3 regions of the Actinomadura sp. NPDC049382 genome follow, and region 2 is predicted to be linked to each of the others. Evidence: predicted binding sites of a transcription regulator. Region 2 holds the regulator's gene; each other region holds the start of a gene.
The links. Region 2 encodes HrcA, which represses chaperone genes, less so after heat shock. Its sites were predicted from a motif close to TTGGCACTCTCNNNNNGAGAGTGCCAA; they were not measured.
Positions count from the first base shown of each region.

Region 1: the regulator HrcA is predicted to act here: its motif matches at 1,784-1,810, upstream of AB0K34_RS20285 (FmdB family zinc ribbon protein).
Region 3: the regulator HrcA is predicted to act here: its motif matches at 2,164-2,190, upstream of groL (chaperonin GroEL).

Region 1 is NZ_JBFARO010000031.1:16,892-20,165, reverse strand. Features, by position in the region: gene AB0K34_RS20290 (potassium/proton antiporter) at 164-1,648, shown strand; gene AB0K34_RS20285 (FmdB family zinc ribbon protein) at 1,848-2,219, shown strand; gene AB0K34_RS20280 (MMPL family transporter) at 2,581-3,274, shown strand, end outside.
Region 2 is NZ_JBFARO010000013.1:89,054-92,327, forward strand. Features, by position in the region: gene hemW (radical SAM family heme chaperone HemW) at 1-130, shown strand, start outside; gene AB0K34_RS11675 (DUF3097 domain-containing protein) at 317-1,129, opposite strand; gene hrcA (heat-inducible transcriptional repressor HrcA) at 1,333-2,346, shown strand; gene dnaJ (molecular chaperone DnaJ) at 2,348-3,274, shown strand, end outside.
Region 3 is NZ_JBFARO010000012.1:128,498-131,771, reverse strand. Features, by position in the region: gene AB0K34_RS11290 (phospholipid scramblase-related protein) at 1-249, opposite strand, end outside; gene groL (chaperonin GroEL) at 406-2,034, opposite strand; gene AB0K34_RS11280 (hypothetical protein) at 2,439-2,678, opposite strand; gene AB0K34_RS11275 (hypothetical protein) at 2,993-3,274, opposite strand, start outside.

The DNA.
Region 1 (3,274 bases), on a different contig from region 2:
GCGGAGCGGGACGTGCGAAACATCGCGTTCAGGGTAAAACCGCAGGCCATACGGCGTTCGGCGGCGTTTCCGACATGCCGATGCTCAACCGGAAATGCGCGATCGACCGTTGAATCTGTAGGATTGCTAAACGTTCAACTTTGACGACCCCGAAGGGCGGGATGTGCATCTCGACATCTGGCTACTCCTCGGGGCCGCGCTCGTACTCTGCGCCATCATCGCGGTCAGGCTGTCCCACAAGGCGGGACTCCCGACCCTGCTGGCGTACATGGCCCTCGGCCTCTTCATCGGCGAGTCCGGTCCCCTCCACATCCGCTTCGACGACGCCGAACTCGCCGAGACGCTCGGGCTCGCCGCCCTCGTCCTGATCCTCGCGGAAGGCGGCATCACCACCGACTGGCGGCGCATGCGGCCGTCGGTGCCCGCCGCGGTCAGCGTGTCCATCATCGGCACCCTGATCAGCATCGGCATCGTGGCGGCCGCCGCCATCTGGCTGATCGGAATGGACTGGCGCCCCGCGTTCCTGCTCGGCGCCGTGCTCGCGCCGACCGACGCCGCGGCCGTGTTCTCCGTGCTGCGCCGATTGCCCCTGCCCTCGCGGCTGATGGGCCTGCTGGAGGGCGAGTCCGGCTTCAACGACGCCCCCGTCGTCATCATCGTGGTCACCCTCAGCGCCCACAGCGCCGCCCCCAACCTGGCCGAACTGTTCGGCGTGATGGTGTACGAACTGGTCGCGGGCGCCGTCATCGGCATCGCGATCGGCTGGCTCGGCGCGCAGGGGCTGCGCCGCATCGCGCTGCCCGCGTCCGGCCTCTACCCCATCGCGGTGATGTCGCTGGCCGTCGGCTCCTACGGCATGGCGTCGCTGCTGCACGCGAGCGGGTTCCTCGCCGTCTACGTGAGCGCGCTGGTGCTCGGGAACTCGCGGCTTCCGCACCGTCCCGCCACCCGCGGCTTCGCCGAGGGCGTCGGATGGCTCGCCCAGATCGGGCTGTTCGTGATGCTCGGGCTGCTGGCCGACCCCGGCGACCTCCCCGGCCAGATCCTGCCCGCGCTGATCATCGGGTTCGTGCTGCTGCTGATCGCCCGTCCGGTATCGGTCGTGCTGTCCACGGTCGGGTTCAAGCTGACCTGGGGCGAGAAGATCTTCACCTCCTGGGCCGGGCTGCGCGGCGCCGTGCCGATCGTCCTCGCCACCATCCCGATGGTCGCCGACATCCCGAACGCCGACCGGCTGTTCGCGATCGTCTTCAACATCGTCGTCCTGTTCACCCTGCTCCAGGGGCCGACGCTGCCGCTCGTCGCGCGCTGGTGCCGGCTGTCCGGCGACGAGCAGACCCGCGAGCTGGACGTGGAGGCCGCGCCGCTGGAGGAGCTGCACGCCGACCTGCTGGAGGTCCGGATCCCCGCCGACTCGATGCTGAGCGGCGTGGAGATCTTCGAGCTGCGGCTGCCGCCGGGCGCGTCCGTCACCCTCATCGTGCGGGAAGGGTCGAGCTTCGTCCCCGAACCCACCACGCCCTTGCAGTCCGGTGACACCCTCCTGGTCGTGACCACCGACTCCGTGCGCGAAGCGGCGGAGCGGCGGCTGCGCGCGGTCAGCCGCAAGGGCAAGCTGGCGGGCTGGTTCGGCGAGACCGGCACCTGATGCGCCCGCCCACGGCCCGCCCGCGGCCCGCCTTGGGACGAACCCGCAGGTCTGAGGTACGGGGCTTCGAGGGACGGATTCGTGACCGGCCTGGGAACAGGCCGGGGGCGAATCCTGTTCCACGCATGGGTACCATTAGCAGTCGTTCAGAGTGAGTGCCAGTCCGGACTCCGCCGGGCTGAGTCAGCTAGGAGGAACCGTGCCGACGTATCAGTACGTTTGCACCGAGTGCGGCGAGCCTCTGGAGGTCGTGCAGAAGTTCAGCGACGACGCGCTGACCGAATGCCCGGCGTGCACCGGCAAGCTCCGCAAGGTCTTCTCCGCGGCGGGAATCATCTTCAAGGGGTCGGGCTTCTACCGCACCGACAGCCGCGGCTCCGGCAAGTCGTCCTCGACCGCGGGCTCGTCGTCGAGCGCCTCGTCCAACGGCTCGTCGGGCGGCTCCGCCAACGGCTCCTCGGGCGACTCCGGCTCGGCGGGCTCGTCCTCGTCGTCCTCCGGCGCGTCGGCGTCGTCCGGCGGCGACTCCTCGTCGTCCAGCAAGTCCTCGTCGTCCGAAAAGGTCGCCTGACCTCCTAGGACTCCTTTACGCCCGACCCGGCGGAACCCCTGCGGATCCGCCGGGCCTTCGGCGTTCCCGGGCGCCGGCTACATCTCAAGAGGTAGCCGGCGCCCTTCTCATGCCCCGCGCGGGGTAGCGGAGTTCCCTTCTCGCGCCGGACGCGCACGGCACGCCTCCTCGCGACGATGAGGAGTAGGGAACGGCCCGCCCCGGCGCTCCGGCCGACTCCGGCCCGCTTCGGTCCGCTCTGGTCTCCGTTCCCGCCGCACCGTCCTCGGGGATTTCGAGATAGTACTTGACATCTCTCGGGGAGCGAGACATTCTGAGTCATCGCGACATATCTCGTCTTTCAGTGCCCCAGGAGAGGAACATGAGCGCACCGAGCCCGGCTCCCCCCAGACCCCCGTCCCACCGGCTCGCCGGACTGATCGCCGGACGGCGCACCAAATGGGCCGTCCTGGCCCTGTGGATCGTCCTGCTGATGGCCCTCGGCCCGCTCGCCGGCAAGCTCGGCGACGTCGAGGAGAACGACGCGGCCGCCTGGCTCCCCGCGGGCGCCGAGTCGACCCAGGTCGTCGAGCTGGAGGAGCAGTTCCGCAAGGACGAGACGATGCCCGCCGTCATCGTCTACGAGCGGTCCGGCGGGATCACCGCGGCCGACCGCGCCAAAGCCGCCGCGGACGTGGGCGCGCTGCAGAAGCTCCCGGGCGCCCAGAAGGTGGCGGGGCCGTTCCCGTCCCAGGACGGCAAAGCGCTGCAGACTCTCGTGCCCCTCACGGACGTGGACATCACCGCCGCCGTCGACGAGGCGCGCGACATCGCCAAGCGCGGGCCTCCCGGGCTGACCGCCCACGTCACCGGCCCCGCCGGCAGCGGCGCCGACATGTTCAAGGTCTTCAACAGCCTCGACGGCTTCCTGCTCATGGCCGCGGGCGCCGTCGTCATCGTCCTGCTGCTCTTCATCTACCGCAGCCCTCTTCTGTGGATCGTCCCGGTACTCAGCGCCGTCTTCGCCCTGGGGCTCGCCCAGTCGTCGGTGTACCTGCTCGCCAAGTACGGCGACC
Region 2 (3,274 bases):
GGACGACAAGGCCATCCGCAGAGCGATCGACGAGGGCCTGCTAGAAGCGGCCCCCTACACAGAGGGCCGAGCCGTCCTGACCCTCAAGGGCCGCCTCCTGGCCGACGCCGTAGTCCGCGACCTCACCTAGCAGCGAACCCCGGCCACCGACCACGGGCAGGCACGCGGAGCGAGCGCCGGCGAGCGCAGCGGGCCTGCCCGCCGAGCCGGTCGACCGCAGCGCCACGAGGAGACCCCGCACGGTCACAAGAACCAGAACCGTGGCGTGAGGATCGACCGGCTCGCAACGGGGGTTCCAGGGGGTCGCCCCCCTGGGTCACACAGTCACGAAGTCGATCAGTTCCTCCACCCGGCCCAGAAGGGCGGGTTCCAGGTCGGTGTAGCTGTTGACCGAGTTCAGGATCCGCTTCCAGGCGGCGCCGGTGTCGTCGCCCCAGCCGAGTTCGGCGATGACGCCCTCCTTCCACGGGATGCCGCGGGGGATGCGGGGCCAGGCGCGGATGCCGACGGCGGCGGGCTTCACCGCCTCCCAGATGTCGATGAACGGGTGGCCGGTGATCAGGACGTGCGGGGACGACACCCGCGCGGCGATCCGGGACTCCTTGGAGCCCTCCACCAGGTGGTCGACCAGGACGCCGAGGCGGCGGTCGGCGTCCGGGCCGAACTCCTCGACGATCGCGGGCAGGTCGTCGACGCCTTCGAGGTACTCCACGACGACGCCTTCGACGCGCAGGTCGTGGCCCCAGATCTTCTCGACCAGCTCGGCGTCGTGGACGCCCTCCACGTAGATGCGGCTCTCCTTGGCGACCTGGGCGCGCAGCCCCTGGACGGCGATCGAGCCGGACGCCGACCGCGCCGGCCCCTTGGGCGCCGCGGCGGGCCTGACCAGGGTGACCGGCTTGCCGTCGATCAGGAAGCCCGCCTTCGCCAGCGGGAACACGCGCCGCTTGCCGAACCGGTCCTCCAGCGTGACGCCGAACTTGTCGCAGCCGACGACCGCGCCGCAGAAGCCGCTGCCGGGGTCCTCGGCGACGAGCCCCGGCTCGGCCGGGACCTCCGGGATCTGTCCCTTGCGCGGCCTGCGCCAGTCGCCGGCGAGCACGTCGTTTCCGTAGTCCTTACTGCGCACGGGTCCGCACATTAACCCGGCGGGAGGGCCGGGCGGCGTCGCCCCTCGTCCCTCGGCGTGGCGCCCGCGTCCGATACGGATAGGATCGCGCCGCCGTGCGGGGAGTGCGCGGGCACTCCGATCGGGGGTGCGGGGCCGTACAATTGGCACTCTAGAGTATGGAGTGCCAGCGGAACGGCCGACCGGACGAGGGAGGTGACGCCGTGCTGGACGACCGCAAGCTCGCCGTCCTGCGCGCCATCGTCGAGGACTTCGTCTCCACCAACGAGCCGGTGGGGTCGAAGGCCCTGGCGGACCGGCACAACCTCGGTGTGTCGCCCGCGACCATCCGCAACGACATGGCGGTGCTGGAGGAGCAGGGCTACATCACCCAGCCGCACACGAGCGCCGGGCGCGTCCCGACCGACAAGGGCTACCGGCTGTTCGTCGACCGGCTGTCGACGATCAAGCCGCTGTCGGTCGCCGAGCGGCGCGCGATCGAGACGTTCCTGTCCGGCGCCTACGACCTGGACGACGTGGTCAGCCGCACGGTGCGGCTGCTCGCGCAGCTCACCCGGCAGGTCGCCGTCGTGCAGTACCCGTCGCTGACCCGCTCGTCGGTGCGGCACGTCGAGCTGGTCCCGGTCGCCGAGGGGCGGCTGCTGCTCGTCCTGATCACCAACACCGGGCGGGTGGAGCAGCGGGTCATCGAGACGCCGGGCGCGATCTCCGAGGAATCGATCGGGCACCTGCGGGCGTTGCTCAACACGTGCCTGGACGGGCTCGGCCTCGGCGACGTGCCGACGGCCGTCGCCGACCTTCCGGAGAAGGTGGGGCCGGACGAGCGGCCGGTCGCGGCGGCGGTGCTGTCGGTGCTGCTGGAGACGCTCGTCGAGAAGCACGAGGAGAAGATCGTTTTCGCCGGGGCGGCCAACCTCGCCGCCGTCGACTTCTCGCAGAGCCTGCGGGAGGTCCTGGTGGCGCTGGAGGAGCAGGTGGTGCTGATGAGGCTGCTCGGCGAGACCGGCGACTCCTCTACAGTTACGGTGCGGATCGGCACCGAGAACCCCGACCTGGGGCTCCGATCGACCTCGGTGGTCGCCGCGGACTACGGGGTCGGCGACCTCACCTTGGCCAGGCTCGGAGTACTCGGGCCTACACGCATGGATTACCCCAGCACGATGGGAGCGGTACGGGCAGTGGCACGCTACGTGGGACAGATCCTGGCGGGGTCGTAAGGTGGCGAACGACTACTACGCGACCCTGGGGGTCCGGCGCGACGCCAGCGCCGACGAGGTGAAGAAGGCCTACCGCCGGCTGGCGCGGGAGCTTCACCCGGACGTCAACCCGGATCCGGAGACCCAGGAGAAGTTCAAGGAGATCACCCAGGCGTACGAGGTGCTCTCCGACCCCAAGAAGCGGGAGATGTACGACCTCGGCGCGGACCCGTTCGCGTCCGGGGCGGGCGCGGGGGCCGGCGGGTTCGGCGGGGCCGGGTTCCCGTTCAGCGACATCATGGACGCCTTCTTCGGGACGGCCACCCAGCGCGGCCCGCGGTCGCGGGCGCGGCGCGGCCGCAACGCGACGCTGCGGGTCGAGCTCGACCTCGCCGAGACCGCGTTCGGCACGACCCGCGAGCTGTCCATCGACACCGCGGTGGCCTGCGCCACCTGCGACGGGTCCGGCTGCGCGCCGGGCACCCACCCGGAGACGTGCGAGACCTGCCATGGCCGCGGCGAGGTGCAGCAGGTCCAGCGCTCGTTCCTCGGCCAGGTCATGACGGCGCGGCCGTGCCCGGCGTGCGGCGGGTTCGGGTCGGTGATCCGCAACCCGTGCACCGAGTGCTCGGGGGACGGCCGGGTCCGCACCCGGCGCACCGTCAAGGTGAAGATCCCGGCCGGGGTGGAGAACGGCATCCACATCCAGCTCGCCGGCGAGGGCGAGGTCGGCCCGGGCGGCGGCCCGCCCGGCGACCTGTTCCTGGAGATCGTGGAGAAGCCGCACCCGATCTTCGAGCGGGAGGGCGACGACCTGCACTGCACGGTCGAGATCCCGATGACGGCGGCGGCGCTCGGCACCAGCGTCACGATCGAGACGCTGGACGACGCCGAGAGCGTCGACATCAAGCCCGGCACGCAGTCGGGGCAGGTGATCACGCTCTACAAC
Region 3 (3,274 bases), on a different contig from region 2:
CCTTCTCTTGTTCTCCTTGTCCACGATGAGCAGCGGGACGCCCCGGGCGTCCTCGACATGGACGATTCGGCGGCCGTCGCTGCCGCCGAGGGCCGTCCTGACCGCCTGCCGGAGCAGCGACACATCGCGCTCCTCCGCCGCGGCGAGCAGCCTCCCGCGGCCGTCGGAGACCTTGTACCGGGAGCGGGCCGCCGGCGCGCCGCGCGGCTGGTCGATGCGCAGCACCGGGGAGTTGAACAGGTCGGTCATGCGCCCGAATGATGGCAGCACCACCGCGGCTCGCGGAACCGGTGACGCACCGCCTCCCGCCCTCGTCCGGCGTGATGGTCCGCCGGACGGCGGGCGCACAAAAGGGGCGGCCCGCGGGGCCGCCCCTCTCATGTCGCGTCGGTTACGCGTCGCCGATCAGAAGTCCATGCCGCCGGCGTCGGGCATGCCGCCCGCCGGGGCCGGGTTCTTCTCGGGCTTCTCGGCGATGACGGCCTCGGTGGTCAGGAACAGCGCGGCGATCGACGAGGCGTTCTGCAGCGCGGACCGGGTCACCTTGGCCGGGTCGAGGATGCCCGACTCGAACATGTTGACGTACTCGCCGGTGGCGGCGTTCAGGCCCTCACCCGGGGTGAGGTTGCGGACCCGCTCCACCACGACGCCGCCCTCGAGGCCGGCGTTCACGGCGATCTGCTTCAGCGGCTCCTCCAGAGCGCGCTTGACGATGTTGGCACCGGTGGCCTCGTCGCCCGCGAGCTCCAGCTTGTCGAACGCCTTGGTGCCGGCCTGCAGCAGCGCGACGCCACCGCCGGGGACGATGCCCTCCTCGACCGCGGCCTTGGCGTTGCGGACGGCGTCCTCGATGCGGTGCTTGCGCTCCTTGAGCTCGACCTCCGTCGCGGCGCCGGCCTTGATGACCGCGACACCGCCCGCGAGCTTGGCCAGGCGCTCCTGGAGCTTCTCGCGGTCGTAGTCGGAGTCGGTGTTGTCGATCTCGGTGCGGATCTGGTTGACCCGGCCCGCGATCTCGTTGGCGTCACCGGCGCCGTCCACGATGGTGGTCTCGTCCTTGGTGATGACGACCTTGCGGGCGCGGCCCAGCATGTCGGTCGTGGTGTTCTCGAGCTTGAGACCCACGTCCTCGCTGATGACCTGGCCGCCGGTCAGCGTGGCGATGTCGCCCAGCATGGCCTTGCGGCGGTCGCCGAAGCCCGGGGCCTTCACGGCCACGGACTTGAAGATCCCGCGGATCTTGTTGACGACCAGGGTGGCCAGGGCCTCGCCCTCGACGTCCTCCGCGATGATCAGCAGCGGCTTGCCGGACTGCATGACGCCCTCGAGGACGGGCAGCAGGTCCTTGTTGGCCGACGCCTTGCCCTGAACGATCAGGATGTACGGGTCCTCGAGGACCGCCTCCATCCGCTCGGGGTCGGTCACGAAGTAGTGCGAGATGTAGCCCTTGTCGAAGCGCATCCCCTCGGTGAGCTCGAGCTCCAGACCGAAGGTCTGGCTCTCCTCGACCGTGATGACGCCTTCCTTGCCGACCTTGTCCATCGCCTCGGCGATCATCTCGCCGATCTGCGGGTCGCCCGCGGAGATGGACGCCGTGGAGGCGATCTGCTCCTTGGTCTCCACATCCTTGGCCAGCTTGGACAGCTCCTCGCTGACCCGCTCGACCGCGGCCTCGATGCCCCGCTTCAGCGACATCGGGTTCGCGCCCGCCGCCACGTTCCGCAGACCCTCGCGCACCAGCGCCTGGGCCAGCACGGTCGCGGTGGTGGTGCCGTCACCCGCGACGTCGTCGGTCTTCTTGGCGACCTCCTTGACGAGCTCCGCGCCGATCTTCTCCCACGCGTCCTCGAGCTCGATCTCCTTGGCGATCGACACACCGTCGTTGGTGATCGTGGGGGCGCCCCACTTCTTCTCCAGCACGACGTTGCGACCCTTCGGACCAAGGGTCACCTTTACGGCATCGGCCAGCTGGTTCATGCCGCGCTCGAGACCGCGACGGGCCTCCTCGTCGAACGCGATCATCTTTGCAGCCATAGGCTCCAGTCCTCCCGGAACAAGGTGGCTTAGACGGATCGAGCCGACGCCCGCGACGGACGGCCCCCGCCGACGACTTCCATTCCGCCGCCGGACTGAGGCCTCATCGCCCCGACCCAGACTGTGAAGCTGTCACTCTCCACAGCAGAGTGCCAACCGTTTGTTTAGCACTCTACCCTGCCGAGTGCAAGCGCCACACATCCTCGCCGGGGGAAGGTTCACCTACCCGTCCAGACCCGTTCTCACCTGCGACGGAATCCCTTCCGGGAGTCTCGCGGGTGTGTCGCCGCGCTCCTCTGAACGTGCTCGTCCAGCGGCAACGACGTCCTGTTCCGCGTGTTCGGCAGCGGAGGTGGGAGGGGTCCAGGCCGCTACCGGACGCGCCGGCGGCCGCGCCGCGACGGTCAGGAGCGGCGCCGCGAGGAACTCGACCCTCGCTTGATGCGAGCGGCCCGCCGCTCGGACAGGTGGCGGAGGAGCAGGCGAAGCACCACCAACGCCGCTTCGCGTCGCTCAGGCGTCCTCGACCACACCGCCGGGACGATGACGACGGCGATGAGAGTGAAGAGGATCAGAGCGACAAGACACGCCCCGAACCCGGGGAGAAGCGCGATGTTTCCGAAATTATTCTGGGCCTCGCCCATGAAGACCTCCGGGCAGCAGAAAAGCAGCTCCGAAGGTCTCTCCCGCCGTGCGAACGCCACGGCCGAACGGCCCGGTCCGCCATGGACGGACGTGATGACGGGCTCGCCACTATGGGGATACTCCCCTTCCGAGGGGTAAGCCTAGCCCGTCCCCTCTGGCCGTGACCCGGGTGGCACGGAACAGTCACGGAACGGACAGCCTCGTGGGCCGAGAGAACGCGCCTGCGGCGACGCCTGCCCGGTCAATCTGGTCGCATTGAGAAGGGCCAGTAGATGGGTTTCTGGCGGCGCTTCAGAGCGAGCCGTGATCCGGATTAGAGGGCGATGGGACGGTAGGCGAGGATCTCGTCGGCGATCTGTTCGGGGTCGTCGAGGTCCGGTGTGTGGAGGACCAGGTCGCCCCAGTTGGGGTGGGTGACGCTGGCGTCCAGGACGCGTGAGTAGTAGTCGGTCTCCGGGTCGGCGGACTGGATCCTGCGGACGATCTCGGCGAGTTCGGCGCGGGTGATGTCGGCGACGCGCGGATATGCCGGGCGCGCCGCTTCGAGGGCGAACTCGTCGAGGGTGCGCCAGTCGAGGTAATCCGTGAAGTCGTG